DNA from 2 places in the Microlunatus aurantiacus genome. Region 1 is predicted to be linked to the other one. Evidence: predicted binding sites of a transcription regulator. Region 1 holds the regulator's gene; the other holds the start of a gene.

What was found. Region 1 encodes LexA, which represses DNA repair genes until DNA is damaged. Its sites were predicted from a motif close to TCGAACANNTGTTCGA; they were not measured.
Positions count from the first base shown of each region.
Region 2: the regulator LexA is predicted to act here: its motif matches at 11,092-11,107, upstream of ruvC (crossover junction endodeoxyribonuclease RuvC).

Region 1 covers NZ_BAAAYX010000003.1:394,665-410,127, forward strand. Annotated here, with positions in the region: gene ABD714_RS07405 (vitamin B12-dependent ribonucleotide reductase) at 1-1,146, opposite strand, end outside; gene nrdR (transcriptional regulator NrdR) at 1,283-1,831, opposite strand; gene ABD714_RS07415 (DUF2752 domain-containing protein) at 2,316-2,741, opposite strand; gene ABD714_RS07420 (RDD family protein) at 2,827-3,456, shown strand; gene ABD714_RS07425 (SDR family oxidoreductase) at 3,453-4,319, shown strand; gene ABD714_RS07430 (hypothetical protein) at 4,380-4,817, opposite strand; gene lexA (transcriptional repressor LexA) at 5,106-5,918, shown strand; gene sthA (Si-specific NAD(P)(+) transhydrogenase) at 5,934-7,379, opposite strand; gene ABD714_RS07445 (ATP-dependent DNA helicase) at 7,436-9,538, opposite strand; gene hflX (GTPase HflX) at 9,553-11,052, opposite strand; gene dapF (diaminopimelate epimerase) at 11,113-11,970, opposite strand; gene miaA (tRNA (adenosine(37)-N6)-dimethylallyltransferase MiaA) at 11,975-12,940, opposite strand; gene ABD714_RS07465 (antitoxin) at 12,976-13,161, shown strand; gene ABD714_RS07470 (hypothetical protein) at 13,146-14,723, opposite strand; gene ABD714_RS07475 (hypothetical protein) at 14,813-15,004, shown strand; gene ABD714_RS07480 (glycoside hydrolase family 6 protein) at 15,026-15,463, shown strand, end outside.
Region 2 covers NZ_BAAAYX010000020.1:291,333-306,795, reverse strand. Annotated here, with positions in the region: gene ABD714_RS19790 (RelA/SpoT family protein) at 1-1,755, opposite strand, end outside; gene ABD714_RS19785 (potassium channel family protein) at 2,017-3,141, opposite strand; gene ABD714_RS19780 (adenine phosphoribosyltransferase) at 3,138-3,674, opposite strand; gene secF (protein translocase subunit SecF) at 3,684-4,931, opposite strand; gene secD (protein translocase subunit SecD) at 4,932-6,638, opposite strand; gene yajC (preprotein translocase subunit YajC) at 6,645-7,115, opposite strand; gene ABD714_RS19760 (LysR family transcriptional regulator ArgP) at 7,220-8,095, opposite strand; gene ABD714_RS19755 (LysE/ArgO family amino acid transporter) at 8,176-8,790, shown strand; gene ruvB (Holliday junction branch migration DNA helicase RuvB) at 8,797-9,816, opposite strand; gene ruvA (Holliday junction branch migration protein RuvA) at 9,872-10,492, opposite strand; gene ruvC (crossover junction endodeoxyribonuclease RuvC) at 10,489-11,028, opposite strand; gene ABD714_RS19735 (YebC/PmpR family DNA-binding transcriptional regulator) at 11,159-11,923, opposite strand; gene ABD714_RS19730 (lysophospholipid acyltransferase family protein) at 11,985-12,986, opposite strand; gene ABD714_RS19725 (lactate racemase domain-containing protein) at 12,999-14,534, opposite strand; gene ABD714_RS19720 (HAD-IB family hydrolase) at 14,567-15,463, opposite strand, start outside.

The DNA.
Region 1 (15,463 bases):
GCTGGCCAGGTTGCAGGAGCTGTTGTCCAGCGACATGTACTCCGAGCACGGGTTGGACGCGGTGATCCGGCCGGTCTCGGGGTTCGTGTGCCAGTCGTTGATCGTGTCGTCGTACTGGATGCCGGGATCGGCGCAGGCCCAGGCCGCCTGGGCGATCTTGTCGAACAGCTCGCGCGCCTGGACCGTCTCGACGACCCGGTTGTCGTTGCGGGCCCGCAGGTCGAAGGTCGACTCGTCCTCCACCGCCCGCATGAAGGTGTCGCTGACCCGGACCGAGTTGTTGGCGTTCTGGTACTGCACCGAGGTGATGTCGCGACCACCCAGGTCCATGTCGAAGCCGGCGTCGCGCAGCGCGCGGATCTTGTTCTCCTCGCGGGCCTTGGTCTCGACGAACTCCTCGATGTCGGGGTGGTCGACGTCGAGGACGACCATCTTGGCGGCGCGGCGGGTGGCACCACCGGACTTGATCGTCCCGGCGCTCGCGTCGGCGCCGCGCATGAAGGAGACCGGACCGGACGCGGTGCCGCCGGAGCTGAGCAGCTCCTTGGACGAGCGGATCCGGGAGAGGTTCAGGCCGGCGCCGGAGCCGCCCTTGAAGATGAAGCCCTCCTCCTTGTACCAGTTCAGGATGGAGTCCATCGAGTCGTCGACGCTCAGGATGAAGCAGGCGCTGACCTGCTGCGGCGACTTGGTGCCCACGTTGAACCACACCGGCGAGTTGAACGAGAAGTACTGGTGCAGCAGCATCCAGGTGAGCTCGTGCTCGAAGACCTCAGCGGTGTCACCGTCGACGAAGTAGTCGAAGTCCTCGCCGGCCTTGCGGTAGGTCTTCACCACCCGGTCGATGAGCTGGCGCAGGCTGGTCTCCCGGACGTCGGAGCCCAGGGCGCCGCGGAAGTACTTGGTGGTGACGATCGTGGAGGCGTTGACGCTCCAGGTGCTCGGGAACTCGACGGCCTTCTGCTCGAAGACCACCTCGCCGGTCTTCCAGTTGGTCTGGACGACGTCGCGCCGCTCCCAGGTCACCTCGTCGTACGGATGGACGCCGGGCGTGCTGAACACGGGTGCGAGCCGCAGCGCGCTGCTGCGGGCCCGGCCGTTCCGCTTATCGGAGCGGCCGTTGGTGGCGCGGGTGGTCTCGGTCATTGACTGCCTTTCTGACATGTCCTGCTGGAGCCGGGACGAGGTCCGCGCGAGCCTTCCCCTGCTGCGCGGACCCCGTCCCGGGGTCATGGGGGTGTGAGAGCGGCTGAGGGGAAACCGGCTCTCGGGTGGTGCGAGGTCAGGGCGGGGTGACCCGACCCGGACTCCGCTTGTGGGGGACGAAGGTGCTCACCCGGCTGTCACCAACCCGGTCCGGGACGAGGGGCTCGATGCCGAGGGGCTCCGACTCCGCGCGGAGCAGCGCGATCTCGGCCTCGAAGTCGTCGACCGAGTCGTACTGCCGGTAGACGCTCGCGAACCGCAGGTAGGCCACCTGATCGAGGTCGCGGAGCGGGCCCAGGATGGCGACCCCCACCTCGTCGGCCGGGATCTCCGGCTGACCCGAGGCACGGATCGAGTCCTCCACCAGCTGACCCAGCCGAGCGAGTTGGTCCTCGGTGACCGGGCGGCCCTTGCAGGCCTTCCGGACCCCGGACACCGCCTTGTCGCGGTTGAACGGCTCGACGACCCCGCTGCGCTTGACCACGACGAGCTGCATCTGCTCGGTGGTGGTGAAACGTCGCTCGCACGCGGGGCACTGGCGCCGCCGGCGGATGCTCGCGCCCTCGTCGGCCACGCGGGAGTCGAGCACCTTGGAGTCGGTGTGCCGACAGTACGGGCAGTGCATCTCGACTCCTCTCGCGGACGACCTGGGGACAGATCTGGGGATAGCTTGTGGGTGGGGCTGTGGATCGCTGTGGGTAACTGACCACTAACTGTGGACGAAACACACGGGTGTAACTACTAGATGTAGATACCGTACGACTGAGATCCAGTATGCGCAAGGGGTCTGACAGTGTGTTCGTCACTCGCTGCTCCACTGCGCGCCGAATGGTTCTGACTTCCCTCGTCACCGCGAACGAAAAGCGTGTTCGCGACTCCTCAGTCCAGTCAGAACCGGGCGCTCCGCTGCGCGGTCGCTCGCGACGGGGGGTGTTCGTCTCTCGCTGCTCCACTACGCGCCGAAGGGCTCTGACTTCCCTCGTCACCGCGAACGAAAAGCGTGTTCGCGACTCCTCGGTCCAGTCAGAACCGAGCGCTCCGCTGCGCGGGCGCTCGCCACGGGGTTGTCGTCACTCGCTGCTCCACTGCGCGAGTGCGCGTGTGCGAAGTCAGAGCAGGTTGCGCAGCACCACGTAGAGCGCCGCCGCCGCACCCGCCCACACCCACCAGGTCGCCGGGCGGACCCGGCGAGCGTTCTTCGACCAGGTCGCCGGGGGGCGGACCCGGGGCCCGCCGAGGGCCTCGACGACCCACACCGCGCCGACGACCACGCCGAGCACGAGACTGATGAAGACCACCGGGTTGAACGCGAAGGCGGCACCGACCTCGCCGTGCAACAGCGCCGCGCCCAGTCGGGTGCCGCCACAGAACGGGCACTCCCAGCCGGTCAGTGCTCGGAAGGGGCACGGGAAGCCGACGCCGGTGGTCGCGTACAGCGTGGCGATGCCGAGCCCGAAGGCGGCGTAGCCGGCCAGCCACCTCAACCCGCCGACCGCCTGGAACGGGCGTCGCTCACTGGCTCGGACGGTGGACACCCGGCCATTGTGCCCGGTGCCGGTTCTGTCCGGGGGTCTCCGGGCCTGGCCTACACTCGCGCGGGTTGCCAGAAGAGGAGCCGCCATGAGCAGCTACCAGCAGCCGTCTCCAGCGCCGGCGCCGGCGCCACCGGCCTGGGTGCCACCGGTGCCGGTCTACCCGTACGCGCACTGGGGCCGCCGCGTGGGTGCGTTCGTGATCGACGTCGCACCCCTCTCTCTGGCCGCCGTCCCGTTCTGGATCGGGTACTGGCTCTTCTACGTCGGCGTCGGGCAGCTGACCACCCGCGGCTCCGTGCCGCTGGCGCAGGCCCCGCTCACCGACCAGCTGCGGCCCGCGCTGCTGTGGATGGTCGGCGGGCTCGTGCTCCTGCTGCCCGCTCTCGGCTGGCTGTGGTGGAACCGCTGGCGCACCGCGGGACGCACCGGTCAGTCACTGGGCAAGCGGGTGCTGCAGACCGCCCTCGTCGCCGAGGTGAACGGACAGCCGCTGGGTGCGGCGAACGCGTTCCTGCGCGATCTCCTCCACCTCCTGGACGGCATCGCGTACGTCGGCTACCTCTGGCCGTTGTGGCACGCGAAGCGGCAGACCTTCGCCGACCTGCTGATGACCACGGTGGTGATCGACCACCCGCGAACGGTCGACCCCGGACCAGCGTCCGGCCGGCCCGACGACCACGCGCCCGGCCACCACCCGTACGGTGCTGGGTCATGATCGCTCTCACCGGCGCCACAGGTGCCATCGGCTCCCGGGTGGCCCGGCTGCTGGCCGAGCAGGACCAACCTCTTCGACTGCTCGTGCGTGACGCGACGCGGGCGCCGCAGCTGGGCGCCGAGGTCGCGGTCTTCGCCGGTTACACCGACGGCGACGGGGCCCGGGCCGGGCTCCGTGGCTGCGACACGATGCTGCTGGTCAGCGGGCGGGAGTCCCCCGACCGGGTCGGCGAGCACCGGGCGATGGTCGAAGCCGCCGGCGACGCCGGGGTGCGAAAGATCGTCTACCTCTCCTTCCAGGGCGCGGCACCCGAGGCCACGTTCACCTTCGCCCGGGACCACTTCCACACCGAGCAGCTGATCGCGAGCAGCGGACTGGACCACGTCTTCCTGCGCGACTCGCTCTACCTCAGCGCTCTGGCGGGACTGGCCGGCGACGACGGCGTCATCCGCGGGCCCGCCGGGGACGGCGCCGTGGCGGCCGTCAGCCATGACGACGTGGCCGCCGTCGCCGCCCGGGTGCTGGTGGAGGCGCGGTGGCAGGGGGCGACCCTGGACGTGACGGGACCCGCCGCACTCACACTCACCGAGGTCGCCGCGGAGCTGAGCTCGGTGAGCGGTCGAGAGGTGCGCTACATCCCCGAGTCCGAGGACGAGGCCTACGCCTCGCGCCGCGGCTACGGCGCCCCCGACTTCGAGGTGACAGGCTGGGTCAGCTCCTACCAGGCCATCGCCAACGGCGAGGTGGCGACCGTCAGCGACACGGTCGAACAGGTCACCGGACGGAGCCCGCAGTCACTGCGCGACGTGCTCCGGACCGACCCCGGCTGCTGGGCACACCTGGCTCCGCGCGACGCGCCCTGAGCGGCCGGTCGATCCCGGCCGGTCGATCGCGGCCGGCTCGAACCCGGCACGAACCAGGCCTCAGCGGGGCAGACCCGCGGACACGCTCACCTGGTGGCCTTCACCGGTCACCGACATCGCCGTCAGACCGACCACGGTGAGCGCAGCGACCATGATCATCAGCCCCACCACCAGGACCACCGCCACACCGCGATCGGTCAACCGCCAGGTCGGGCGGGAGACCGCGACCTCGGCCAGCACTGGCGCCGCAGGCGTGCAGGAGCGGACAGCTCCGGAACGCCGCGCCGAGTCCGGCGCCACCCAGAAGGCTGCCGGCCGGAGGGTCGGCACGGACGAGCGACCCGATCCACGCCGGGACCGGCCCGGACGCACCTGGCGTCCCGGCTGCTGTCGAGCAGGAGTGCGTCGCGCCCGCGGTGCCGGGGTCGCCGGCACGGCCGCCGGTGCGATCTCGCCGCACCCGTCGACCATGGTCCGGTCCACCAGGAGCTGGGTCATTGCTTCCTCCTACCTCGAACGGACATTCGATAGAACGCCTGTTTGAATTCTTACCCGGCCCTCAGGAGATTGGCAAGGCTTTTCGAAAAACTTCTCGGTCGTGATCCTGCCCGCCGCCACTGACACTTCTGGTTCGTCGCGCCCCCGGGCCGGTGTGAGAGTCGACCAGGAGGGTCTGACAGTCGTCCGGGGGGCCCGGGGTCACGGACACAGCGACGCCGCAGCCCGGTCACGACACGCTCGAACAGATGTTTGATTGGCTGCCGGACCTTCCCTAGAGTGCTGCTCATGGCGAACACGAAGGACGAGCAGCCCCCCACGCCGCAGCGCAAGCGCGGTCGCCCGCGAGCGAGCGAGGTCGCCGCCCAGCTGGGCGAGACGGGTCAGGTGTCGACGCTGCCCGACGGCCCGGCCGGTGTCGACGGCCTCACGCTGCGGCAGCGTCGGATCCTGGAGATGATCAAGGAGACGGTCGAGACCCGTGGCTACCCGCCGAGCATCCGGGAGATGGGCGACGCGGTCGGGCTGGCGTCCTCGTCCAGCGTCGCCCACCAGCTGAAGGTGCTGGAGGGCAAGGGCTTCCTGCGTCGAGACCCGAACCGCCCACGGGCGCTGGAGGTCCTGCTTCCCGGGGCGAACGACGCGGCCAGGGTGCGGCCGCTGTCGCCCACCCGGGCCGAGGTCGAGGTCGAGGTCGACGAGACGGGCATCAACGACGCCTACCCGGAGCCGGTGCACGTGCCGGTGATCGGGCGGATCGCGGCCGGCGGTCCGATCCTGGCCGAGGAGCGGGTGGAGGACGTGTTCGCCCTCCCACGTCAGCTCGTCGGCGAGGGCACCGTGTTCCTGCTCGAGGTCCGGGGCGACTCCATGATCGACGCCGCCATCTGCGACGGGGACTGGGTGGTCGTGCGTCAGCAGCCCACGGCGATCAACGGCGACATCGTGGCCGCCCTGCTGAACGACGAGGCCACGGTCAAGACCTTCAAGCGCACCGACGACCAGGTCTGGCTGATGCCGCACAACCCTGCGTACGACCCGATCGACGGCAACCACGCGTCGATCCTGGGCAAGGTCGTGGCGGTCCTGCGCCGGCTGTAGCGCCGGCGACCGCCCTCACAACAAGCTGGGCTCGTTGGTCGTCATCTGGTTCGTGAAGCGGGCGACGGCTCGGAGCTTGTTGGCCACGTCGAGCGCGGCGACCTTGTAGGCCTCCGAGAGCGTCGGGTAGTTGAAGACCGTGTTGACCAGGTAGTCGACGGTGCCGCCGCAGCCCATCACCGCCTGTCCGATGTGCACCAGCTCGGTGGCGTTGGTCCCGAACACGTGCACCCCGAGGATCTCCCGGGTGTCGGCGTGCACGATCAGCTTCAGCATCCCGTACGAGTCGCCGATGATCTGTCCGCGGGCCAGCTCGCGGTAGCGGGAGATCCCGACCTCGAACGGGACCGCGTCCTTGGTGAGCTCGACCTCGCTGCGGCCGCAGTAGGAGATCTCGGGGATGGAGTAGATGCCGATGGGCTGCAGGTGGTGCAGCTCGTTGACGGTCTCGCCGAACGCGTACGCGGCCGCCAGCCGCCCCTGGTCCATGGAGGTCGCGGCCAGCGCCGGGAAGCCGATCACGTCGCCGACCGCGTAGATGTGGGGAACTGCTGTCGCGTACGTGTCGTCGACCACCAACCGGCCGCGGTCGTCGGCCTCGAGTCCCGCCATCCCCAGGTCGAGCGCGTCCGTGTTGCCCTGCCGTCCGGCGGAGTACATCACCACCTCGGCGGCGATCCGCTTGCCCGAGGCGAGCGTGGTCACCGTCCCGTGGCCGGAGCTCTCCACCGAGGCCACCTCCTCACCGAAGCGGAAGGACATGGACAGGTCACGCAGGTGGAACTTCAACGACTCCACGATCTCCTGGTCGCAGAAGTCGAGCATCTGGGCGCGCTTCTCGACCAGGGTGACCCGGGTGCCGAGGGCGGCGAAGATGGACGCGTACTCGGCGCCGATGACGCCGGCCCCGACGACCACCAACGAGTCGGGCACCCTCTCCAGGGTCAGGATCTGGTCGGAGTCCAGCACCCGTACGCCGTCGAAGTCGATGGACTTCGGACGGGCCGGCGTGGTGCCGGTGGCCACGACGATCTTGGCGGCGGTCAGCGTCCGCATGGTCGACAGGTCGTCGCCGTCGATCGACAGGGTGTGGGGGTCCAGGAAGGACGCGCTGCCGGCCATCAGCTCGATGTGGTTGCGCAGCAGCTGGTTGCGGATCACCTCGATCTCGCGGCCGATCACGTGCTGGAGCCGGCTCAGCAGGTCACTGATGGTGATCTCGTTCTTGACCCGGTAGCTGGCGCCGTACATGTCGCGCTGCTGCATCCCGGTCAGGTAGAGGACGGCCTCGCGCAGCGTCTTGGACGGGATCGTGCCGGTGTTGACGCAGACGCCGCCGACCATCTGCTTCCCGTCGATGACACAGACCCGCTTGCCGAGCTTCGCCGCCATGATGGCCGCCTTCTGACCGCCCGGGCCCGAGCCGATCACCGCGAGGTCGAAATCGTAGGAGTGCTCCATACCGGGAGCCTCACACACGTGTGTTACAGCCGCCACCACCGGGGCGGATCGGCTCGTCAGTCGGTCTCGTCCAGCCGCCGGAGCGCGCCGATCGCGGTCTCCCGGTCGCTCGTGGTCCACATCGGCGGCATCGAGGAGCGCAGGTACGAGCCGTAGCGGGCCGTGACCAGGCGCGGGTCGAGGACGGCGACCACCCCGCGGTCGCTCACCCGTCGGATCAGCCGTCCGGACCCCTGGGCCAGCAGCAGCGCCGCGTGGCTGGCGGCCACCGCCATGAACCCGTTGCCGCCCGCCTCGGCGACGGCCCGCTGGCGGGCCACGGTGAGCGGCTCGTCCGGTCGGGGGAACGGGATCCGGTCGATGATGACCAGCCGGCAGGTGGATCCCGGCACGTCGATGCCCTGCCAGAGCGACAGCGTCCCGAACAGCGAGGACTCCTCCTCGGCCACGAAGCGTCGGGTCAGCTCCGACAGCTGGGCGTCCCCCTGGCAGAGGATCTTCAGCTTGGGCAGCTGCTTGCGGACGTGCACGGCGGCGGTCTCGGCTGCTCGGCGGGAGGAGAACAACCCCAACGTGCGGCCACCGGCGGCCCAGACCAGCTCGGCGACCTCCTCCAGCACGGCCTCGCTGATCCCGTCTCGACCCGGCTGCGGCATCCGCCGGGCGAGGTAGAGGATGCCCTGCTTCTCGTACGAGAACGGCGAGCCGACGTCGATGCCGAGCCACGGCTGGCGCTCGTCGTCCTCGGTGCGCGGCGGCGCCGCCGCGGTGTCCCGGACGCGCTCGTCCTCGCGCAACCCGACCGACGCAGCCACTCCGGTGAAGTCCCCACCCAGCTTCAGCGTGGCCGAGGTGAGCACCGTGGTGTGCTCGCCGAAGACCCGGGACCGCATCAGCCCGGCCACGGTCAGCGGTGCGACCCGCGCCTCGCGGCCGCTCCGCTCGCGATCGGCCACCCAGACCACGTCGTGCTCGCTCAGAGCCGCCATCCGTTCGGCGACGTCGAACACCTCCTTGACCGCGGCCGCCGCCTGCCGGCACTCGGGCTCGTTCTTGTCGGTGCCGCTGCCCAGGGCGGTCACCACCCTCCGGGTCACCGACCGGATGGCCTCGAAGGCGGCGACCACGGGGAGGTTCGCGTCCTCCACCCGCTCCAGCGGGGTCTCCTCCAGGGCGTCCTTGAGCGTGTCCGCCGACGTCAGCAGCTCCGTGGCCAGGTCGTCGTCGTCCAACCAGCCCAGGGCCCGCCGGCCGACCCGGTCGACGATGCCGGGACTCAGCTCGGCCGAGGCCGCGCCGGTCACCCGGGCCGTCAGCTCATGGGCCTCGTCGATCACCACGGCCTGGTGCTCGGGCAGGGCCGTCCCGCCGTGCATGGCGTCGATGGCGAGCAGCGCGTGGTTGGTGACCACGAGCTCGGCCGCCCGGGCCACCTCCCGGGACTTCTCCACGAAGCACGACCCGCCCTGCGGGCAGCGCTGGGTGCCCAGGCACTCCCGAACGGGGATGGAGACCTGCTGCCAGCCGCGGTCGGTGTGGCTGGGGGCGTCGTCGCGGTCGGCGAGGGCACCGGCGTCCACCTGCTCCTCGGCCCACTCCCGCAGCGCCAGCACCTCGGCACCGAGCGCGGACTCCGGTGCCGCACGGGGCGACTCCTGCAACGACGCCACCAGCTCCGAAGCCGGGATCAGGGCGGCCTGGTCGTCGGAACCGTCGCGCACCTTGAGCAGGCAGGCGTAGTTGGTGCGTCCCTTGAGGATCGCGTGCCGCGGCCGGCGGCCGGTGACGGCCTCGACGGCGTCCAGGGCGTGGGGGATGTCCTTGCCCGCCAGCTGGCCCTGCAGCGCGAGCGTCGCCGTGGTCACGACCACCCGGTCGAGATCACCGCGGGCGAGTCGGACCAGGGTCGGGGCCAGGTAGCCGAGCGACTTGCCGGTGCCGGTCCCGGCCTGGGCCAGCAGGTGGACCCCGGTGTCGAACGCGTCGCCCACCGCTGCGGCCAGCTCCAGCTGACCGGGACGCTCGTGGCCACCGATCTCCGCGACGGCAGCGGCCAGCACGGCGGCGGTCTGCTCGGCCGCCGTCGGTCGGCCGCCGGCTCCGGACGTGGTCGCGGCTCCGGACGCAGCCGTGGCGGCGCCGGTCTCGGGCGCGGTCATCGACGAGGCTGCGCTCAGCTGGAGGCGGCGAGCTCGTACGGCGCCAGCTCGCCCGCCAGGTCCGGGTGGACCCGCGCCGTCACCAGCGAGCCGTGCTCGGTGTGCTCGAGGCTGAGCAGCTCGCCACTGGTGTGGATCCGGTTGACCAGGTCGCCCCGCTCGTACGGCAGCAGCACCCGCACCTCGCGCTCGGGCCGCGGCAGTCGCGACTCCACGACCGCGCGGAGCTCCTCGATCCCCTCGCCCGTGCGGGCCGAGGTGACGACGGCGCCGGGAGCGGCGGTCCGCAGGGTGGCGATCGCCTCGGCGCTCGCCTGGTCGCACTTGTTCAGCACCACCAGCTCGGGCAGGTCGCCGGCGCCGATGTCGGCCAGCACGCCCCGCACCGCCCGGATCTGACCGACCGGATCGGGATCGGAGACGTCGACGACGTGGACCAGCAGATCCGCCTGGGCCGACTCCTCCAGGGTGGAGGCGAACGCCTCGACCAGGTCGTGCGGCAGGTGGCGGACGAAGCCGACCGTGTCGGTCAGGGTGAAGACCCGTCCGTCGGCGGTCTGCGTCCGTCGGGTGGTCGGGTCCAGGGTGGCGAACAGGGCGTCCTCGACGAGCACACCGGCCCCGGTCAAGCGGTTCAGCACGCTCGACTTGCCGGCGTTGGTGTAGCCGACGATGGCCACCGACGGCACCTGGTGACGCCGACGCTCGGCCCGCTTGAGCTGACGGTTGCCGTCGAGCTCGCGCAAGGTGGCGCGCAGCTTGGCGATCCGGCGGTGGATCCGGCGGCGATCGGTCTCCAGTTTGGTCTCACCGGGTCCGCGACCGCCGATGCCGGCGCCGCCGCTCGCGCGACCACCGGCCTGCCGGGACAGGTTGCCGCCCCAGCCGCGCAGTCGCTGCTTCAGGTACTGCAGCTGAGCCAGCTCGACCTGGGCCTGACCCTCGGCGCTCTTGGCGTGCGAGGCGAAGATGTCGAGGATCAGCGAGGTCCGGTCGATGACCTTGACCTTGACCTTGTCCTCCAGGTTGCGCAGCTGCGCCGGGGCCAGCTCACCGTCGCAGATGACGGTGTCGGCGCCTGTGGCGACCACGATCTCCCGGAGCTCCTCGACCTTGCCGCGACCGATGTAGGTGGCGGGATCGGGACGCTGCCGGCGCTGCACCAGGCCTTCGAGCACCTCCGAGCCGGCCGTCTCCGCGAGCAGCTTGAGCTCGGCCATGGCGTTCTCGGCGTCCACCTCGCTGCCGGTGGTCCAGACGCTGACCAGCACCACACGCTCCAGCAGGAGCCGCCTGTACTCCACTTCGGTGATGTCGGTGAGCTCGGTCGACATGCCGGCCACCCGGCGCAGCGACTGCCGCTCCTCGCGGTCCAGCTGCTGGCCGTCGTAGTCGGCGCGGTCGGGGTGCTCGTGCTCCCGGGCCGCGGACCGCTCGTCGGCGGGGTCCGCCGTCCAGTCGTCATCGGCGTCCGGCGCGGAGGTGGGCACGTACTCGGATTCAGGCACACTCATCGTGGGTCAAGAATCGCACGTAGCACCAACAGTCGCGAGCCGTTTGCTCCGCGTCGGTGGCTACGCGTCGAGTCCGGCCGGGACGAGGAGCTCACCCCGGGCCACGATGACGGCCGGCCCGGTGAGGTAGGTCCGCTCCCCCAGCTCCACCTCGACGGTTCCTCCGGGGACGTCGACCCGGTAGACGACGGCGCCCGCAGCGGGGGCGCGTTCGACGGCTCCGTCGTGGTGACGGTGGTGCCAGGCCGCGGCCGCGGCCACCGTGCCGGTGCCGCAGGAGCGGGTCTCCCCCGACCCACGCTCGAAGACGCGCATCTCCAGGTGCCGCGGGCCACGGGAGCTGACGAACTCGGCGTTGACCCCGGCGGGGAACGCCTCCGCCGGGTACCAGGTCGGAGCGTCCCGCAGGTCGATGGCTGAGGGGTCGGAGACGAAGCTGACGGCGTGCGGGTTGCCGACGTCGACCGGGACGGCGACCAGGTCCCGGTGGTCGGCGGTCAGCACCCGGACGTCCTCGAGGGCGACCCGCGCCGGACCCATCTCCACCCGGATCCGGCCGTCGGGCAGCACCTCGGTCATCCGCAGTCCGGCCCGGGTGCCGACCGGCACCGTCGGTCCGACGACCAGGCCCTCGTCGACCAGATGGCGGACGAACACCCGGACGCCGTTGCCGCACATCTCCGCGATCGAGCCGTCGGCGTTGCGGTAGTCCATGAACCAGCTGTCCGGATCACCCGACCACTCCGGGATGTGACGCCCGGCGACGGCCCGCAGGATCCCGTCGGCGCCGATGCCGGCCCGCCGGTCGCAGATCCAGCGGACCTGGTCGTCGGTCAACGACTCTCGGGCGTCGCGGTCCACCAGCAGGACGAAGTCGTTCTCCGTCCCGTGGCCCTTCGCGAACGTCCGGCTGTGCACAGGCTCAGTCTTCCACTTCAGCGGCTGCGAGGGCCGCGGCGACCAGGTCCGGCCGGTCGTAGGCCAACCAGGTGATCCGCGGATCCAGCCGGAACCAGGAGTCCTGGCGCCGTGCGAAGCGACGGGTGGCGACGACCGTACGCCGCTGCGCCTCCGCTTCGTCGACCTGTCCGTCGAGCAGCTCGAGCACCTGTCGGTAGCCGAGGGCCCGCGAGGCCGTCACGCCCTCCCGCAAGCCGTGTTCTGCCAGTCGGGCGACCTCGTCGACCAGCCCGGCGGCCCACATGGCGGCGACCCGCTGCTCGATGCGTGCGTCCAGGACCGGACGCTCCAGCCGCAGACCCAGCTGGACCACCCCCGGCAGCAGATACCGCCGCTCGGGCAGCTGCGCGGGGTACGGCTGTCCGGTCAGCTCGATGACCTCCAGGGCACGGACCACCCGCCGACCGTTCGCCGGTTCGATGGCGGCTGCTGCCGCCGGGTCGAGAAGGGCCAGCCGCGCGTGGAGTGCCGGCGAGCCGACCTCGGCGAGCTCGGCCTCCCACCGAGCACGGACGGCGGGATCCGTCCCGGGGAACACGAAGTCGTCGACGATCGCCCGGATGTACAGGGCCGAGCCACCCACGACGATCGGCACCACCGCGCGAGCCCGACAGTCCGCGATCGCCTCTCGGGCCCGGGTCTGGAACTGCGCCACCGTGGCCGTCTCGGTCACCTCGAGGACATCCACCAGGTGGTGCAGCACCTGCTGCCGCTCGTCGGCCGAGGGCTTCGCCGTACCGATGTCCATCCCGCGGTAGACCAGCATCGAGTCGGCGTTGACGATCTCGGCCGGTCGACCTCCGGCGATCAGCCGCTCGGCCAGGGCGATCGCCAGGCCGGACTTGCCGGAGGCGGTGGGTCCGACCACCACGACCGTACGGTCGATGGCGGGGTCCACGCAGGACCGTCGGTGCTGCAGGGTAGACATGACGTGACCGAACCTACCGGCGAGAGGAACTGAGCATGGGCATCTTCGACAAGGCCAAGGACCTGCTGAACGAGCACAACGACAAGGTCGATCAGGGCATCGACAAGGCGGCAGACCTGATCGACCAGAAGACCGGTGGTCAGCACAGCAGCCAGATCGACCAGGCGGCCGAGCAGGCCAAGAAGGCGATGGACGACAACCGGACTCAGCCGCCGGCCTGAGTCCGCGAGCCGGCCGGTGCGGGCAGCTGCGCCGTCAGCGCAGCTGCCTCGCCGGTCAGCCGAACCAGCTCGGCCGAGCGCTGCTCCTCGGCCCGCCCCACCCGCTCCGTCGCCTCCCGGACCTGTTGCCGGAATCGGTGCTCGGCGGCCCCTTCGTCCCGCCCGGCCGCGCGTCGTCGCTGCAGCTGGCGACCGGCACCGATCGCGCACCCGACGGCAACCACACCGAACAGCCAGGCCCAGTCGGTGCCGACCACCGCCAGCACCAACGTGAGCAGCACGGCCACACCGGCCGCCGCGGTCAGGCCGACGGACAGCGCGGGCGGTACGTGGTGCAGGGCGTGCAGCCGCGCCACGCCGGCCTCCACCTCTGCCGGCTCGGCCCCCCGCGGGGTCACCACGACCTCCGCACCGGCCACCCGCACCGTCTCCTGGGCGGGCTGCGCCCGCGTGACGGTGATCATCAGCCGCTTCGTCACCGCCGCCAGCGCGCCGCCGACCCAGGACAGCAGGGTCGCCCTGACCGCCGGCGAGGTCGAGGGCAGCAGCAGAGCGCGTCGGACCTCGGAGACCACCGTCGCCGGCTGTTCGCCGGGGGTCGACGAGGCAGCCGGCCCCGGGCTCTCGCCGGGCCGCTCGATCCGCGCGCGCAGCTCCCGGGAGCGCTGCAGCAGCGGAGTCTCCGCCGGCATCCCGCGCCCGATCAGGTCGGTGGCCACCGCCCGGAGCTCGCCGTCCGGGGCGACCTCCGTCACCGGGAGCGCCACGGCGGACCGCTCGGGCAGGAGCTGACCCAGCGGGGTGTCGACGGCGCGCCGCGGTGCGGTCCCGGTCGGCGAGACCGAGGGACCGTCAGGAGTGACCAGGGCGCACAGCCAGCCGATGCCGTCAGCCGGAGCCGGCGCGTACCCGTCCACCCAGGAGGCCCAACCGACCACGGGCTCGGCTTCCAGCGCCTGCTGCCACACCGTGGCCAGACCGTCCAGGTCGCCGAAGACGCCGGTAGCCGCGGCCCGCCAGATCCGCTGCTGGTGCTCGGTCAGCTCGGTGTCGCTCACCAGCACGCCCGGGAGCAGGTGCGCGACGACGGCTCCCCGGCCGAGTGCTCCGCAGGCCGCCACCACGAACGTGTCCGCCTCCGGCGACAGGGCCCGGGCCTGGTCGAGGACCGCCGGGTCGGGCTGTCCCCCGACCAGCCCGATCACGGCGTTCATCGCGTACGGCAGCCAGTAGTCCAGACCGCCCGGATCGATGGCGGTGGCCGGTCGCCCACCGGCCAGGGCATCGACGGCCGTCATCACCGACCGCCGCACCCTCGCCGACTCCTCGAAGGCGGCTAGCTCCTCGCGCACGTCACCGAGCTCGACGTAGGCGTCGAAGGCCGCGGACAGGGCGGTCAACCGGGTCTCGATCGAACCGGACAAGCTGGCGAGCTGGCTGCTCAGCCGATGGGTCTGCGAGCTGGCACTCGACAGCTGCGCGTGCAGGCCCTCGACCTCGTCCCGCAGGATGCGGTCGCGGCCGCCCTCCCCCGCCCAGAACCACTGCCAGTCATCGGTCATGATCACCATCTGACCACGGCCCCGGTTCGTCAGCGCCTCCATCGGTCGCCTGGGTGAGGCAACCCTCACCTAACTGCTAGGGTCGTTCCGTGCCCGTACGACCGAAGAAGAAGTGCTGCGAGGACCGACCGCGCTGCAAGCGGTGTCCGATCCGGCTCCTGTCCGAAGGCAAGCTCGCTCCGGAGGATGCCCGCCACCTCTTCGCCAACGCCCGCAACAAGAAGGCGCTGAAGAAGGCCAAGTTGGCCAAGACCGCCGCCAAGCTCGAGTCGGCCGCCTGACGCCGCGTAGCATCCGCCGCCATGAGGCTGCGTCGGCGGATGGTCGCCTGGGCGATCGCCGCGGCCGTGCTGGCCGGGACGGCGGCGTGCGGCCCGGGCACTGACCCCGAGCCGGCCAATCCGCTTGCCGGCTCCACCCTGTGGGTCGACCCGCAGTCGGCTGCAGCCCTGGCCGAGCAGCAGCTGCGCGCCGCGGGCGACGCGACCGCCGCGGACGGTCTGGGCCCCATCAGCTCCCAGCCCGTCGCCACCTGGCTGGTGAACGACGATCCGACCGCCCTGGCACGACGCGTCACCCGGGCCGCCGCGGTCAGCGGTCAGCTGCCGGTGCTGGTCCTCTACCACCGCCCCGGTCGGGACTGCGGCTCCTACTCCGCCGGCGGGGCGGGCGAGCAGTCCAGCTACCTGGCCTGGGTCCGGACGGTCGCCGACGCCATCGCCGACCAGCGGGCACTGGTC
Region 2 (15,463 bases), on a different contig from region 1:
TCGACGCCGGCCCGTGACGACCTGGTCCTCGCTGATCTCGTCGGCGGTGGCGTCCTCGCCGCCCTCGGCACTGATCAGCCGGTTGATCACGGCCTGCGGACCGACGGTGCCCTCGCCGACGGCGGCGTACAGCGCCGACACGTCGGGCAGCTTGTGGTGGTTGGCCACAGCGGTCAGGTGCTCCAGCGTCAGGAGCCGCTGCAGCGGGAGCCCCGCCTTGCGCATCTGGCGGGCGATCGACTCCTTGCCGGCCTCGATCGACTCCTCGCGGCGGCCCTTGGTGAAGTGGTGCCGGATCTTGTTGCGCGCCCGCGGGCTGCGCACGAACTCCAACCAGTCGCGGTTCGGGCCGGCGTTGTCGGCCTTGGAGGTGAGGATCTCGACCACGTCGCCGTTGGAGAGCTCGGACTCCAGCGGCACCAGCCGCCCGTTCACCCGGGCGCCGACGGTGCGGTGACCGACCTCGGTGTGGATCGCGTACGCGAAGTCGATCGGGGTGGCGCCCTGGGGCAGCGCGTGCACGTCGCCCTTGGGGGTGAACGCGTAGACCTCGGTGGAGTTGATCTCGAACCGCAGCGAGTCCAGGAACTCCCCCGGGTCGGCGGTCTCGCGCTGCCAGTCGAGCAGCTGCCGCACCCAGGTCAGGTCGGTGTTGTCGCCGTTGGCGGTGGACGCGATGCCCTTGCCGCCTTCCTTGTACTTCCAGTGGGCGGCGACGCCGAACTCGGCCCGCTTGTGCATCTCCTCGGTGCGGATCTGCAGCTCGACCGGCCCGCCCTGCGGACCCAGCACCGTGGTGTGCAGCGACTGGTACATGTTGAACTTCGGCATCGCGATGTAGTCCTTGAACCGGCCGGGCAGCGGGTTCCAGCGGACGTGCATCACCCCCAGTGCGGCGTAGCAGTCGCGCGGGTTGTCGACGAGGATGCGCAGCCCCACCAGGTCGAAGATGTCGGCGAAGTCGCGACCGCGGACCACCATCTTCTGGTAGATCGAGTAGTAGTGCTTCGGCCGTCCGGTCACCGTGGCGCGGATCTTGGCCGCCCGCAGGTCCGACGTGACCTGCTCGATCACCTGGGACAGGAACTCGTCCCGGCGGGGGGCGGCCTCGGCGACCATCCGCACGATCTCGTCGTAGACCTTGGGCTGCATGGCGGCGAAGGAGAGGTCCTCCAGCTCCCACTTGATCGCGTTCATGCCCAGCCGGTGGGCCAGCGGCGCGAAGATCTCCAGCGTCTCCGACGCGATCCGGTGCTGCTTGTCCGGCCGCAGGTAGTGCAGCGTCCGCATGTTGTGCAACCGGTCGGCCAGCTTGATGACCAGCACCCGGATGTCGCGCGACATCGCGACGACCATCTTGCGGATGGTCTCCGACTTGGCCGAGTCGCCGTACTTGACCTTGTCCAGCTTGGTGCAGCCGTCGACCAGCAGCGCGATCTCGTCGCCGAAGTCGCGGGTCAGCGCGGACAGCGTGTACGAGGTGTCCTCGACGGTGTCGTGCAACAGCGCGGCGCACAGCGTCGGCTCGGTCAGCCCGAGCTCGGCCAGGATCGTGGTGACCGCCAGCGGGTGGGTGATGTACGCGTCGCCGCTGCGCCGGGTCTGACCCCGGTGGTAGCGCTCGGCGGTCCGGTAGGCCCGTTCGATCAGGGTCAGATCGGCCTTGGGGTGACTGGCCCGGATCACCTTGAACAGCGGGTCCAGCACCGGCGCCTGGGTCTTCGCCACCCCGAACCGGGCGATCCGCTGACGCATCCGGACCCGCGGCTGCTCGGAGCCGGTGCTCAACCGCACGGGGAGGACGCCGGGTCCCTCCGCTTCGCGCACGACCGGGGTGGGCGGCGGTGCGGCGCCGGCCGGTGAACCCGGGCTCAGGCCATCGGCGACCGACTGCGGGCGCGCGGTGTCGTCACCCGTCGTCTCGGACGACGGACGTGCCACCGTGTCGGGATCAGTCGTCACCCAGGGCCACCCCTTCTGCCGAGGTCGCCAGTCTAGGGCCTGCTCCCGAACCGCTCACCAGTCGTCGCGGCGGCTCGGTCGACGGCGTGACTGGGGCGGCGGCTGGTCCGGCTCGGCGAGCTCGGCCTCGGCGTGCCGCACGACGACGACCTGGTCGCCGGTCTCCAGCTTGGCCACTGTCGGGTCGTAGAACCGGCGCAGGGTCTTGTTGCGGACGACAGCGATCACGGCTTCGCCCTTGACGTCGTCGGGGGCCCGGCCGACCTCATCGGTGCGCACCTGCCGCTCGCCGACCTCGAGGCCGTCCTTGTTGGACAGCAGGTCCTCGATCACCGTGCCGAGGTTCGGACTGACCGCGGACAGCCCCAGCAGGCGGCCGACGGCCTCCGACGAGGTCACCACGGCGTTGGCGCCGGACTGCCGCAGCAACGAGGCGTTGTCGTCCTCCCGGACGGCCACCACCACGTGGGCGCTGGGGTTGAGCTGGCGCACGGTCAGGGTGACCAGGATGGCCGAGTCGTCCCGGTCGAGGGTGATGATCACCTCACGGGCCTTGATGATCTCCGCGCGCCGCAGCACGTCCCGCCGGGTCGCGTCCCCCTCGATCGCCGCATACCCCCGCAGGTTCGCGTCGACGATGGCGGACGGCTTGGGGTCGATGACGACGATCTGGGCCGGGTTCGACCCGTTGTTCTGCATCGTCTCGACGGCACTGCGGCCCTTGGTGCCGTAACCGACGACCACGACGTGGTTGCGCATCTGCTTCCTCCAGCGGTTGTCCCGCATGATCCTGCGGCCTTCGTTGGCCAGCACCTCGAGCGTGGTGCCGACCAACAGCACCAGGAAGAGGATCCGCATCGGGGTCACCAGGACCGCGTTCAGGATCCGAGCGGTCGGGGTGATCGGGGTGATGTCGCCGTACCCGGTGGTGGTGATGGTGACGGTCGCGTAGTAGATGGCGTCGATCAGCGTGACCGAGCCGTCGTAGTTGTCGGTGTAGGCGTCGCGGTCGAAGTAGACCAGGGCCACGATGGCCGCCAGCAGGGCCAGCGCCATCAGGCCACGCCGGGACAGCTCGCGAGCCGGGGTCGACGACCGCGCCGGCAGGCTGACCAGGGTCTGGTGGGACCAGGACTGCCGGCTGCGGGCGCGCGGACCGCCGCCGCGCAGCATGCTCATGCGGCGTCGAAGGTGAGGAGCGAGGTGACCGGGGAGATCCCGGCGTCCACCAGCCGACCCCGGCCGCCGAGGTAGGCGAGCTCGCTCAGCAGGGTGACCCCGACCAGCTCCCCGCCGAGGCGGGCGACGAGCTCGGCGGCGGCCACCACGGTGCCGCCGGTGGCCAGCACGTCGTCGACGATCAGCACCCGCGCACCGGACGCGAACGCGTCGGTGTGCAGGGCCAGGGTCTCGGTGCCGTACTCGAGCTCGTAGGTGACCGAGACGACCTCGCGGGGCAGCTTGGCGGGCTTGCGGATGGGCACGAACCCCGCGCCCAGCGCCAGCGCGACGGGCGCGCCGAACAGGAAGCCGCGCGCCTCGATGCCGACCACCACGTCGACCTCGCGGGGGCTCAGCTCGACCAGGGCGTCGACCGCCGAAGCGAAACCAGCCGGGGAGGCGAGCAACGGGGTGATGTCGCGGAAGACCACCCCCGGCTGCGGGTAGTCCGGAACCTGTCGGATCAGCGCCGCGAGCTCATGACTGTGCACGCCGGACCCCTATTTCTTCCGCTGGCTGCGGGGTCTGTTCTGCGGTTGCGGACGCCCGGACGCGCCCTCGCTGGTCGGCTTGCCGGCCGTCGGGCGACTCACGATCGTCGGTTGCGTGGTCGAGACCGTGATCCGGGGTCGGGCCGGGCTGCTCGGGCTCGAGGGTTCGACGGGCTCGACGGGCTCCTCGGCGTCGTCGTCGGCGGAGTCCACCGGCGGCCGGTACGCCGGCGCGTCGACCGGTCCGACCGTCGCCCCGACCCTGGCGTCGGACTTGACCCGCCGGGCCAGCACCCGCTTGGTGAGCTTCTGCATCTCCGGCTCCCGCTCCTTGAGCTGGGCCAGCAGCGGGGTGGCGATGAAGATCGAGGAGTAGGCCCCGGAGATCATGCCGACGAACAGCGCCAGCGCGAGGTCCTTGAGCGGACCCTCGCCGAGGATGAACGCGCCGGCGAACAGCAGCGCCGCCACCGGCAGGACCCCGATGATCGTGGTGTTGATGGAGCGGACCAGCACCTGGTTGACGGCCAGGTTGGCCGCCTCGGAGTAGGTCTGGCGGGCCGAGGACGTGAGGTCGCGGACGTTCTCCCGCACCTTGTCGAAGACGACGACGGTGTCGTAGAGCGAGTAGCCCAGGATGGTGAGCACGCCGATCACCGTGGCCGGGGTCACCGTGAAGCCGACCAGGGCGTAGATGCCGACGGTCAGCACGAGGTCGTGCAGCAGCGCGACCAGGGCCGCGATCGACATCTTCCAGTTCCGGAAGTAGGCCCAGATCACCAGGGTGACCAGCAGCAGGAACACGCCGAGCGCGATCAGCGCCCGGTCGGTGATCTGACCGCCCCACGAGGCACCGATCAGGCTGTACGCCACTTGGTCGCTCGGCACCCCGGCCTCGGTGGCGATGGCCGACCGCACCTTGGGCACCTCCTCGACCGGGTCGAGGGTGCGGGTCTGCACCCGGACCTGGTTGTTGCCGACCGTGGTGACGGTGGCCTCACCGAGCTCGGGCACGCCGGCGTCCTCGACCGCCCGCTGCATGTCGGTCACGGTGGTGGCGGTGACGGCGGTCTGGACCTGGAAGTCGGCCCCACCCTCGAACTCGATGCCCCACTGGAAGCCGCGCACGCCCATGGACAGCAGCGAGACCGCGATCAGGACGGCGGAGATGACGTACCACCGGCGGCGGCGACCGACGAAGTCGTAGGAGACCTCGCCGGTGTAGAGCCGGTGGCCGAGATCGCGGAGTCTGGACATCTAGATCCCCTTGCTCTCGGTGGCCGGGCGGGCGCCGGCGGTCCGTGCGGTGGACGATGCCGCCTGCGGGCGGCGGGCGCGGCTGCCGGGCAGGGCCGCGACCCCGAGGTGGTCGGCCTCCAGCCCGGACCACTTGTGGCCCTGACCGAAGAACCTCGTCCGCCCCAGGATCGTCATCAGCGGCTTGGTGAAGAAGAACACCACGGCCACGTCGATCACCGTGGTCAACCCGAGGGTGAAGGCGAAGCCCTTGACCGACCCGATGGCCAGGATGAACAAGATGATGGCCGACAGCATCGACACCGCGTCGGCGATCAGCACGGTCTGCCGGGCCCGGATCCAGCCGGTCTCGATGGCCGTCTTCAGACTGCGGCCGTCCCGTACCTCGTCGCGGATCCGCTCGAAGTAGATGACGAAGCTGTCCGCCGTCACGCCGATGGCCACGATGGCGCCCGCGATACCGGGCAGGTTGAGGGCGAAACCGACCGAGTCGCCGAGCAGCACCACCGCCGCGTACGTGATCGCGCCGGCGACGACCAGCGAGGAGACCACCACGATGCCGAGGCCCCGGTAGTACAGGAAGCAGAAGCCGACCACCAGGATCAGACCGATGATGCCGGCGATGATGCCGGCCCGCAGCTGCTCGCCACCCAGCGTCGCGGAGACGTTGGAGACCTCCGACACCTCGAAGGCCAGCGGCAGGGCGCCGTACTTCAGGATGTTCGACAGCTCGGTCGCGGACTGCTGGTTGAAATTGCCGGAGATCTCGGCGCGGCCGCCCGGGATGGCCGAGCTGACCGACGGGGCCGAGATGACCTCGGAGTCCAGCACGATCGCGAACTGGTTCTCCGGCGGCTGCCGGGTGGCCAGCGTGCCGGTGGCGCTCTCGAACGCCGCGCCCCCTGCGCTGTTGAACTCCAGGTTCACCACCCACTGGACCTGGTTCTGCGGGACGCCGGCCGAGGCCGTGGCCAGGTCGGTGCCCTCGATCAGGGTCGGACCGAGCAGGTACTTCTCGGTCTGCTCCCGGTTGCAGGCCACCAGGGGCTGGTCGGACACGTCGGGGAAGGCGTCCGCCTGGTCGCAGGTGAACGACGCGAAGGCGGACTGGTCGGCCTCGCTGGGCTGCCACTCGATCGCCTTGTCCGGCGCGGTGCCCTGACCCGGGGCGGTCGGTCGCGGCGTGGTCGGCGCCGGGGGCGCCGTCGGCAGCTGCGGCGCCGGCCGACGGTCACCCGACGGGCTGGCGCTGGGCGCCCCGGCGGACGGCTCGGTCGTGGGCGTCGATGCTCCGCCGCTCGGTTCGGTCGAGGGGGTGACCGGTGGGGTCACGGCCTCGGCTCCGTAGACCGCGCGGAAGCGCAGCACCGCGGTCTGGCCGACCAGGCGGACCAGCTCGTCCTGCTGGACGTTGGGCACCGCGACGATGATCTGGCGGTCGCCCGAGGTCGTGACCTCGGTCTCGCCGACGCCGAGGCTGTCGACGCGCGACTGGATGATCGTCCTGGCCAGCTGCAGGCTGTTCGGGTCGATCTGGCCGGTCCCGTTCGTGTTCTGGGCCGTCAGGGTGATCGTGGTGCCACCCTGGAGGTCCAGGCCGAGCTTGGGCGTCCAGTTGTTGGAGATCGCCATCAGGCCGAACAGCGCGGCCACGATGACGCCGAAGATGATCAGGGTGCGGCCGGGATGGCCACCTCGATTCGCCACCAGGCGTCAGTCCTTGTTCTTGGGCTCGTTCCCGAAGGCCGGGTCGGCGGCGGGGTCGTACGCGGCGGGATGGTCACGTGCGGCGAGCGGATCGTAGTCGGCGGGCCGCTCGAAGGTCGTGGGGGTGTCGTAGTCGGAGGTGGGCTCCAGCGGGCTGGTCGCGTCCAGGTCCTCGACCTCGTCGGTCGCGACCGGCTCGCTGAACTCGTCGCCGGGCCGGATCACCCGGGCGATGGCCTGCTTGAGGACGGTGACCTCGACGCCGGGCGAGGTCTCGAGCACTGCCTGCTTCTCACCGGTGGAGACCACGGTGCCGAAGATGCCGCTACCGAGCAGCACCCGGGTGCCGGGCACGATCTCGTTCATGGTCTTCTGCTGGGCCTGCTGCCTCTTCTTCTGCGGGCGCAGCAGAAGGAAGTAGAAGGCGACCACCATCAAGGCGATCAAGAGGATCGTGCTGAGGGGTGAGTTTCCCATGTCTCCAACGATTCGGGGCTCTGGGCGCCCGCGGCACGGCGCGCCAGCGGGGTCGACGCTCAGGCCGACCGCCGTACTCTACCCAATCGGAGCCAGGATCTCTGTCACGCGGCGCGGAGGGTCTGAGCCGAAGCGGCCCTGATCGCCTCGGCGACCCGGTCGAGACTCGGCGTCCGGAGCGTCCACTGCTGCCAGTAGAGGGACACGTCCTCCGCGTCGGCGCTCGACAGCACGACCGCGTCCCGGGTGGTCCAGTCCCCTCGCTGCAGGTCCGGCACCATGCCCCAGCCGAACCCGAGCCGGACCGCCTCCACGTACTGGGTGGACGCCGGCACCAGGTGCACCGGCGGCTCGGAGGTGACGCCGTGCCGCTGCAGCACCCGGTGCTGCAGCCGGTCGGCGTCGTCGAACACCACCAGCGGGGCCACGGACAGCGCGTCGTGGGTGACACCGGCGGGGAACCACCGGCTCGCGAACGCGGGTGCCGCCATCGGCTGGTAGCGCATCGCGCCGAGCCGCTCGACGGTGCAACCCTGCACCGGGACCCGCTCGCTGGTGATGGCCGCCATCGCCGACCCGTCCCTGAGCAGGTCGGCGGTCCGGTCCTCGTCCTCGCGCAGCAGCTCCAGCGACAGCTCGCCGGCCAGCGGGGCGAGCGCCGGCAGCACCCAGGTGGCGAGGGAGTCCGCGTTCACGGCCAGCCGCACCACCTGCCTCGCGTCGCCGGACCCCAGGGCGTGCTCCGCGTCGCGGGTGAGGGCGTCCAGCTGCCGGGCCAGTCGCAGCACCTCCTCCCCCGGCCGCGTCGCTCGGACCGGTCGGGTGCGCTGCAGCAGCACCGCGCCGACCGATCGCTCGAGGGCCTTGAGCCGCTGGCTGACCGCCGACGGCGTCACGTGCAGCGCCGCCGCCGCACCGTCCAGGCTGCCGTGGTCGACGGCCGCCGCGAGGGCACGGAGCTGGCTCAGGTCCCAGTCCACCCGCACCATCTTAAGCACTGCTGATGGAGGCGAAGAAACATTCGTTGGACTTCATCAGGGGGCACTCCTACGGTCGAGGCATGCTCACCCTCCTGGCCGGACTCGGCTTCGGTCTCGGACTCATCGTCGCCATCGGCGCCCAGAACGCGTACGTCCTGCGGCAGGGGATCCGGCGCGAGCACGTCGGGGTGGTGGTGGCCGTCTGTGCCGTCAGCGACGTGGTGCTGATCACCGTGGGTGCGGCCGGGGCGGGGGCGGTGATCGCCCGCCACACCACCGCGCTCACCGTCGTCACCGTGCTGGGGGCCGCCGTGCTGCTCACGTACGCGGTGCAGGCGGTCCGCCGCGCCCTCCGACCGGCCGCGCTGACCGTCTCCCCGGCCGGCGGCGAGCGGACCCGGGTGGGTTCGGTCGTCCTGGCCGCGCTGGCCCTCACCTGGCTGAACCCGCACGTCTACCTGGACACGGTGGTGCTGCTCGGCTCGATCTCGGCCACCTACGCCACCCCGTGGCTGTTCGGGCTCGGTGCGGCGATCGCCAGTCTCGCCTGGTTCGCCGGACTGGGCTACGGGGCCAGGCTGCTGGCGCCGGTGTTCGCCAGGCCGGGCGCCTGGCGGGTCTTCGACATCGCCGTCGCGGTGGTGATGACCGGCATCGCCGTCAAGCTGCTGCTCGGGCTCGCCTCCGGGCCCTGACCGGGACTAGAAGATGCCGGGCGCGTCGATCGCCGTGGTGGCGGTGGGTGGGGTCAGACCCAGGTGGGACCAGGCGGCCCGGGTGGCCACCCGACCACGGGGGGTCCGCATCATGAAGCCCTCGCGGACCAGGAACGGCTCGGCCACCTCCTCGACCGTCTCGGTCTCCTCACCCACGGAGATGGCCAGGGTGGACAGGCCCACCGGTCCCCCGCCGAACCGTCGGCAGAGGGCGGTGAGCACGGCCCGGTCCAGCCGGTCCAGCCCGATCGCGTCCACCTCGAACAGGTCGAGAGCGCGATGGGCCAGATCGAGGGTGATCCGACCGTCGGCCCGCACCTGGGCGAAGTCGCGGACCCGCCGCAGCAGGCGGTTGGCGATCCGGGGTGTGCCGCGGGACCGCCGGGCGATCTCGGCGGCTCCGTCGTCACTCAGATCCGCTCCCAGCACCCCCGCCGAGCGACGCACGATGTGCTCCAGGTCGGCGGCGTCGTAGAACTCCAGCTGGGCGGTGAAACCGAACCGGTCGCGCAGCGGACCGGGGAGCAGTCCGGCCCTGGTGGTGGCCCCGACCAGGGTGAAGCGCGGGATCTCCAGCGGGATCGCCGTCGCCCCCGGGCCCTTGCCGACGACCACGTCGACCCGGAAGTCCTCCATGGCCAGGTAGAGCATCTCCTCGGCCGGTCGTGACATGCGGTGGATCTCGTCGAGGAAGAACACCTCGCCCTCGCTCAACCCGGAGAGGATCGCGGCGAGGTCCCCGGCATGCTGGATGGCCGGACCGCTGGAGATCCGCAGCGGCGCCGACATCTCGGCCGCGATGATCATGGCCAGGGTTGTCTTGCCCAGTCCGGGGGGACCCGACAGCAGCACGTGGTCGGGCACCGAGCCGCGCTGGCGGGCCGCGGTGAGCAGCAGACCGAGCTGCTCGCTGACCCGGGGCTGCCCGCGGAAGGCCGCCAGATCGTGAGGACGGAGAGCCGACTCGGCGGCCCGCTCGTCGGCCTGGGCGTCGGGTCGGACCAGCGCCTCGAGCTCCTCGGCGGTCAGGCTGACCGGGTCGTTCACGGTCGGGCCTCCCTCATCGACGCGCCAACGACTGCAGAGCGGCCCGCATCAGCTGGGGCACGCCGACGCCGGGTTCGCCGGCCAGCGGCTCCACCTCGTCGCAGGCCGCCTCGGCGTCCCGGATCGACCAGCCGAGCCCCTGCAGACCCTGGCTGACCTGGTCGCGCCAACCGGCCCCGCTGGTCGTCGACGGTCCTGCCGGGGTGGCCGTCCCGAGATCGCCGACCAGCCGGACCGCGTTGATCTTGTCCTTGAGCTCGAGCACCAGCCGCTGGGCGCCCTTGCGGCCGACCCCGGGCACCTTGCACAGCTGGACCAGGTTCTCGGTGGCGATCGCGGAGCGCAGCTCGTCGGGCGGGAGCACGGCGAGAGCCGCCTGGGCCAGCTTCGGTCCGACCCCGGTCGCCGTCTGCAGCAGCTCGAACAACTCCCGCTCGTCGACGGTCGCGAAGGCGTACAGGGTCAGGGAGTCCTCCCGCACCACCAGCGAGGTGGACAGCGTGGCGGTCTCGCCCAGCCGGAGCCCGGCCGTGGTGTTGGGACTGCACAGAGCCAGCACCCCGAAGCCGCCGACCTCGATCACCGCCGAGGTGGGGCCGAGCTGGATCACCGTGCCGGTGAGCTGCGCGATCATCGGGCTCTGACTCCCTGCGTGGTCCGGTCGACCTGCCGCTGTCGGTCGATGGCGTCCTGCAGCCGGTTCTGGGCGCCGCCCCGCCACACGTGGCAGATGGCCAGGGCCAGCGCGTCCGCGGCGTCGGCGGGCTTGGGCGGCGCGTCCAGCCGCAGGATCCGGGTCACCATGCTGCCCACCTGGTCCTTGCCGGCCCGACCCGAACCGGTGATGGCCGCCTTGACCTCGCTCGGGGTGTGCAGCGCCACCGGGTAACCGTGACGGGCGGCCACCAGCATCGCCACCCCGGCGGCCTGCGCGGTCCCCATCACGGTCTGCACGTTGTGCTGGGCGAAAACCCGCTCGACGGCCACCGCGTCGGGACGGTGGGTGCTGATCCAGATCTCGATCTCGGCCTCGAGCCGGACCAGCCGCCGGGCGGTGTCCAGATCGGGCGGGGTGCGCGCGACACCGACGGCGACCAGGGTGGGCGGGCGTCCGGGGACGCCGTCGACCACGCCCAGACCGCACCGGGTCAGCCCCGGGTCGATTCCCAACACGCGCATCCACCGACCTCCTCCGCAGAACCCGCCCCCTCGGCCGCCGGGGCCAGAAGCGAAGCGAACAGACGTTCGCACGGTACGCGATCCGGTCGGCCCACGTGCTCACCGACACACCGGTACGGGGTCAGCCGATGCTGGCCAGCACCTCGTCGGAGACGTCGACGTTGCTGTAGACGTTCTGCACGTCGTCGGAGTCCTCGAGCGCCTCGACGATCTTGAACAGCTTCTCCGCGGTCGGGGCGTCGACCTCCTGCGTGTACTCCGGCACGAAGGAGACCTCGGCCGAGTCGTAGTCCAGACCCGCGGCCTGAACGGCTTCGCGGACCCGGACGGTGTCGCTGGGGTCGCTGATGATCTCGAAGCTCTCGCCGAGGTCGTTGACCTCTTCGGGGTCGGCGTCCAGCGTCGCCTCCAGCAGGTCGTCCTCGCTGACCGCCTGGCCGCCCTCCTGCGCCTTGGGCACGACCACGACGCCCTTGCGGTTGAACATCCGCGAGGTGGAGCCGACGTCGGCCATGGTGCCCCCGTTGCGGGTGACGGCGACCCGCACGTCGGAGGCGGAGCGGTTCCGGTTGTCGGTCAGGCACTCGATCAGCAGGGCGATGCCGGCCGGACCGTACGCCTCGTACATGAGCGTCTCGTAGTCCGCCCCGCCGGCCTCGGCCCCCGAGCCCCGCTTGACGGCGCGGTCGATGTTGTCCTTGGGGACGGAGGTCTTCTTGGCCTTCTGGATGGCGTCGTAGAGCGTGGGGTTACCGGCGACGTCGCCCCCGCCGATCCGTGCGGCTACCTCGATGTTCTTGATCAGCTTGGCGAACGACTTGGCCCGCCGGGCGTCGACCACGGCCTTCTGGTGCTTGGTGGTCGCCCACTTGGAATGTCCCGACATGGTCAGGAAGCCTAGTCCACCGCGCCGGCGATGCGGTCGGCGTACAGCACGGTGGTGCCCGTCAGGATCGCCAGATCCGCCTGCGGTGCGGGCGACCGCCGGCCGTCGGCTCCTCACTCTGCTGCCAGATGCGACGCCAGCGCGCCCCCTGGGCGTCACCGACCTCGGGTCCCGAGCCGCGCCGGACCTGCCACCAGGTGCTGGCGTCCTCGTCGATCAGGTCGGCCACCGCCCGGTGGATCCGGGCCGTGAAGACCTCGGCCGACTCGGCCGGTTGCGCTTCGAGGGCTGCGCCGTAGCGGACGGCCACCCGGGGGCGCCCCCGACGGGGCCAGCTGGTGCCCTGCGGCATCGCCGTGAACGTCCCGCGGAGACCCACCGGCACGACCGGCACGGCCAGGCGCGCCGCGACCGCGGCGACGTCGGCGTGGAACGACTGGACCACGCCGTCGCGGGTCCGTCCGCCCTCGGGGAAGACCAGCACGTTCCAGCCGGTGGCGAGCACCTTGGCCAACGGCTCGACGTCGAACCGGAGGGCCCCGTCGGCGCTCGGGGCGGTCTCCGGCAGCTGGAACGTGTTGAAGCCCAAGGCGGCCGCGCCGGCCTTCCACCAGGTGTGGAAGAACGTGTCGGAGGTCAGGGCCACCGCTGTGCGCTCCCGCCAGGACGGGGGCAGGGTGGCCAGCACCGCTCCCACGTCCAGGTGCGAGGCGTGGTTGGCCACCAGCAGGGTCGGGCCCGACCCCCCGGGGAGCCGCTCCGTGCCGTGGTCCTCGAGGGCCACCTCGGCCCTGATCACCGGTCGCAGCACGCCCGCCTGACCGAGGTCGCGGACGGCCACCACCAGGGGCGTCCGCGCCCAGGCGGTCGGCAGCGGCGGCGCGTCCTGGTCACCCTTGACCGTGCCCACTGCGGTGCGGGCGGCGGCCTTGACCACGTCGACGGCGAGGTCCCAGCGCCAGCCCGTGGCCAGCGTCCGCAGGTCCGCCACCGTGTCGGCCAGCCGACCCGCCGGCCGGCGCCGACCGGGATCGACCGTCCAGGGCGCGAGCTCCCTACTCACCGTCGGACCCCCTCACGACACGTCCAGCAGGATCTGCGGCGGCGTGTGCAGGTAGGTGATCGACGGCGACCGGCCGACCGAGGAGGAGACGATCTCCAGCGCGTCGGCCAGGGTCGACGCGGCCCGGAACCCCAGCCGCTCGGCGTTGGCGCGGTCCGCGCCGACCCAGACGACGTCGCCGAGGTGCGCGGTGGCGTGGGCGATCTCGTACCAGCGGTGCACCGGGTGCAGTCCGTGGAAGGCGTGACTGGTGCGGTACAGGTGGGCGTACCACGGGTCGGTGGCGAACTTCTTCTCGAAGTCGGCGCTGATCCGGACGGGATCGGTGGTGGCGCCGAGCACCTCGGCGAAGAAGTCCACGTACGACGGGTGGAACAGCGGCGAGAAGTCACCGCCCAACGGGTGGAACACGATCAGGGCTCCGCCTTCGCGCACCAGCGGGGTGCCGGTGTGGGCACCCAGCGCCCGGACCAGTCCGGCCCAGGCGGCGAGCACCGGGTTGGTCGGGCAGTCCACGCTGTACGGCGTCCGGCCCGGCACCCCGACGATGCCGACGTCGGCCTGGCCGCTGACCTCCACCCGCTGCTGCGCGGTGACCAGCTCGGCACCCGCGGCGGCGGTCGCGGTGGGGTCGCCACCGACGATGCCGACCGGGTGCCAGGGCGCGTTCAGCCGACCGAGGACACGACGCCGCAGGGTGGCCGAGGTGACCGCCTCGGTGGCGCGGCGGAGACCGAACCAGCGCGCCTGGTCCTTGACGCTCCACTCCCACTCCCGCTTGGCCAGGAAGCCGAACGGCTCGGGGAACACGTTGGCGTCCAGCACGACCTCCACGCTGAACAGCGGCACCGACGACGCGACCAGCTGCGCCGCCTCGCCAGCGGTCGCGGGATCGGCGTCCTCCGCTCCGAGCCCGGCCAGCGTGGCCGCCGCGCCCAACCCGGTGAGCACCGCCGCGGCTCCGCCACCGGTCGGAGAGGTGACCAGGTGGACGTGCACGACCAGGTCGGACGCGGCCACCCGCCGGTTCACGGCGACCGTCAGCTCACCGACGGTGCCGAGCTCGGTGAGCTCCTCGGCGTCCTCGGCGTCGTGGTCGGTGAGCAGGCCGTCGGCGTGGAAGGAACGGAACACCCGCTCCCCGACCAGGGTCCGCAGCTCGGCCGGGGTCTGCCGACGGTTGAGACCGATGGCCGCGATCAGCGCCACGTCGTCCACCCCCGCGTCCGCGGCCCGGCCGAGCACGGCCTCGATCACCGCGGCCCGCAGGTCGGGGGCCGTCATCCCGGGCACCGGCACCGTGTTGTCGTCGAAGGTGATGGTCAACCGCATGCCGGGCCGCAGCCGGGCGGCCAGCGGCTCGGAGTCGGTGGGGTGGTCCAACGCCGCGGCGATGGCCTCGTCGGCGTGCACGGCCGGCAGCGAGTCGGCCGGGTAGACCACCCGGGCCCCGACCGGGAGCCGTTCCAGGCGGAAGGTGTCACCGGAAGCCACCAGGACGGGTGGGGTCCGGTCGTCGACGTCGAGGACGAATCCGGGGCGGACCATCTAGCGAGCTCCTGTCGGTGAGGTGCGGGGGATCATCGGGGCAACGCCCAGCGGGGGGTCATCGGGGCGATCTTCCACTCCACGCTCGTCCACTGGTTGGCGTTGGCCGCCCGCATCAGGGCGATGTCGGGGCTGACGGCGACGGCGTGACCCACGGCCGCCAGCATCGGCAGGTCGGAGTGCGAGTCCGCGTAGGCGAAGCTCCTGGCGAGGTCGATGCCGTTCAGCGCGGCGTAGTGGTGGAGCCAGGCGGCCCGGGACTCGCCCACCAACGGCGGGCCGGTGAGGAACCCGGTGCAGCGACCGCCCGCGTCGGTGGCCAGGTCGGCCGCCACGATCACGTCGAACAGGGGCTCCAGCGGCCGGGTCAGCGGCCGCACCACCCCGGTGACCAGCACGGTCCGGTGCCCGGCGGCCCGGTGCTCCCGGATCCGGCGACCGGCGTCCGGCGACAGCCGGCTCAGGATCGTCGGCGCCAGCTCGGTGTCGACGAACTGCTCGAGCGCCGCCAGGTCGGCACCGGCGTAGCGGCGGTAGACCGCGCGCAGGAACGCGCTCCGGTCGCGACGCTCCGCCCAGAGGTAGGACGGCAGCTTCTGCAGCACCTGACCGAGCTCGGCGACCTGGCGGGGGGCCGAGAGCCCCGGCAGCCGTGACCACAGGTACTGCTCGATGACGTTGGTCGACATGATCGTGCCGTCCAGGTCGAAGACGGCCATCGCCGTCGAGCCCGCGGTGTCGCGCCCCAGGTCCCGCATCGTGGTCGGCCGCTTGCCACGTCGGCGGCGCAGCGCGTCCATCCGCCGGATGGACGAGGTGATCGAGGGACAATGCACGTCCTGGATGTAGGTCTTCCAGTCGTAGACCGCTGTGTCGAACGCGAAGACCGGCTGGTCGTCGGGATGCAGCGACTCCGTCAGCGCGAGCGT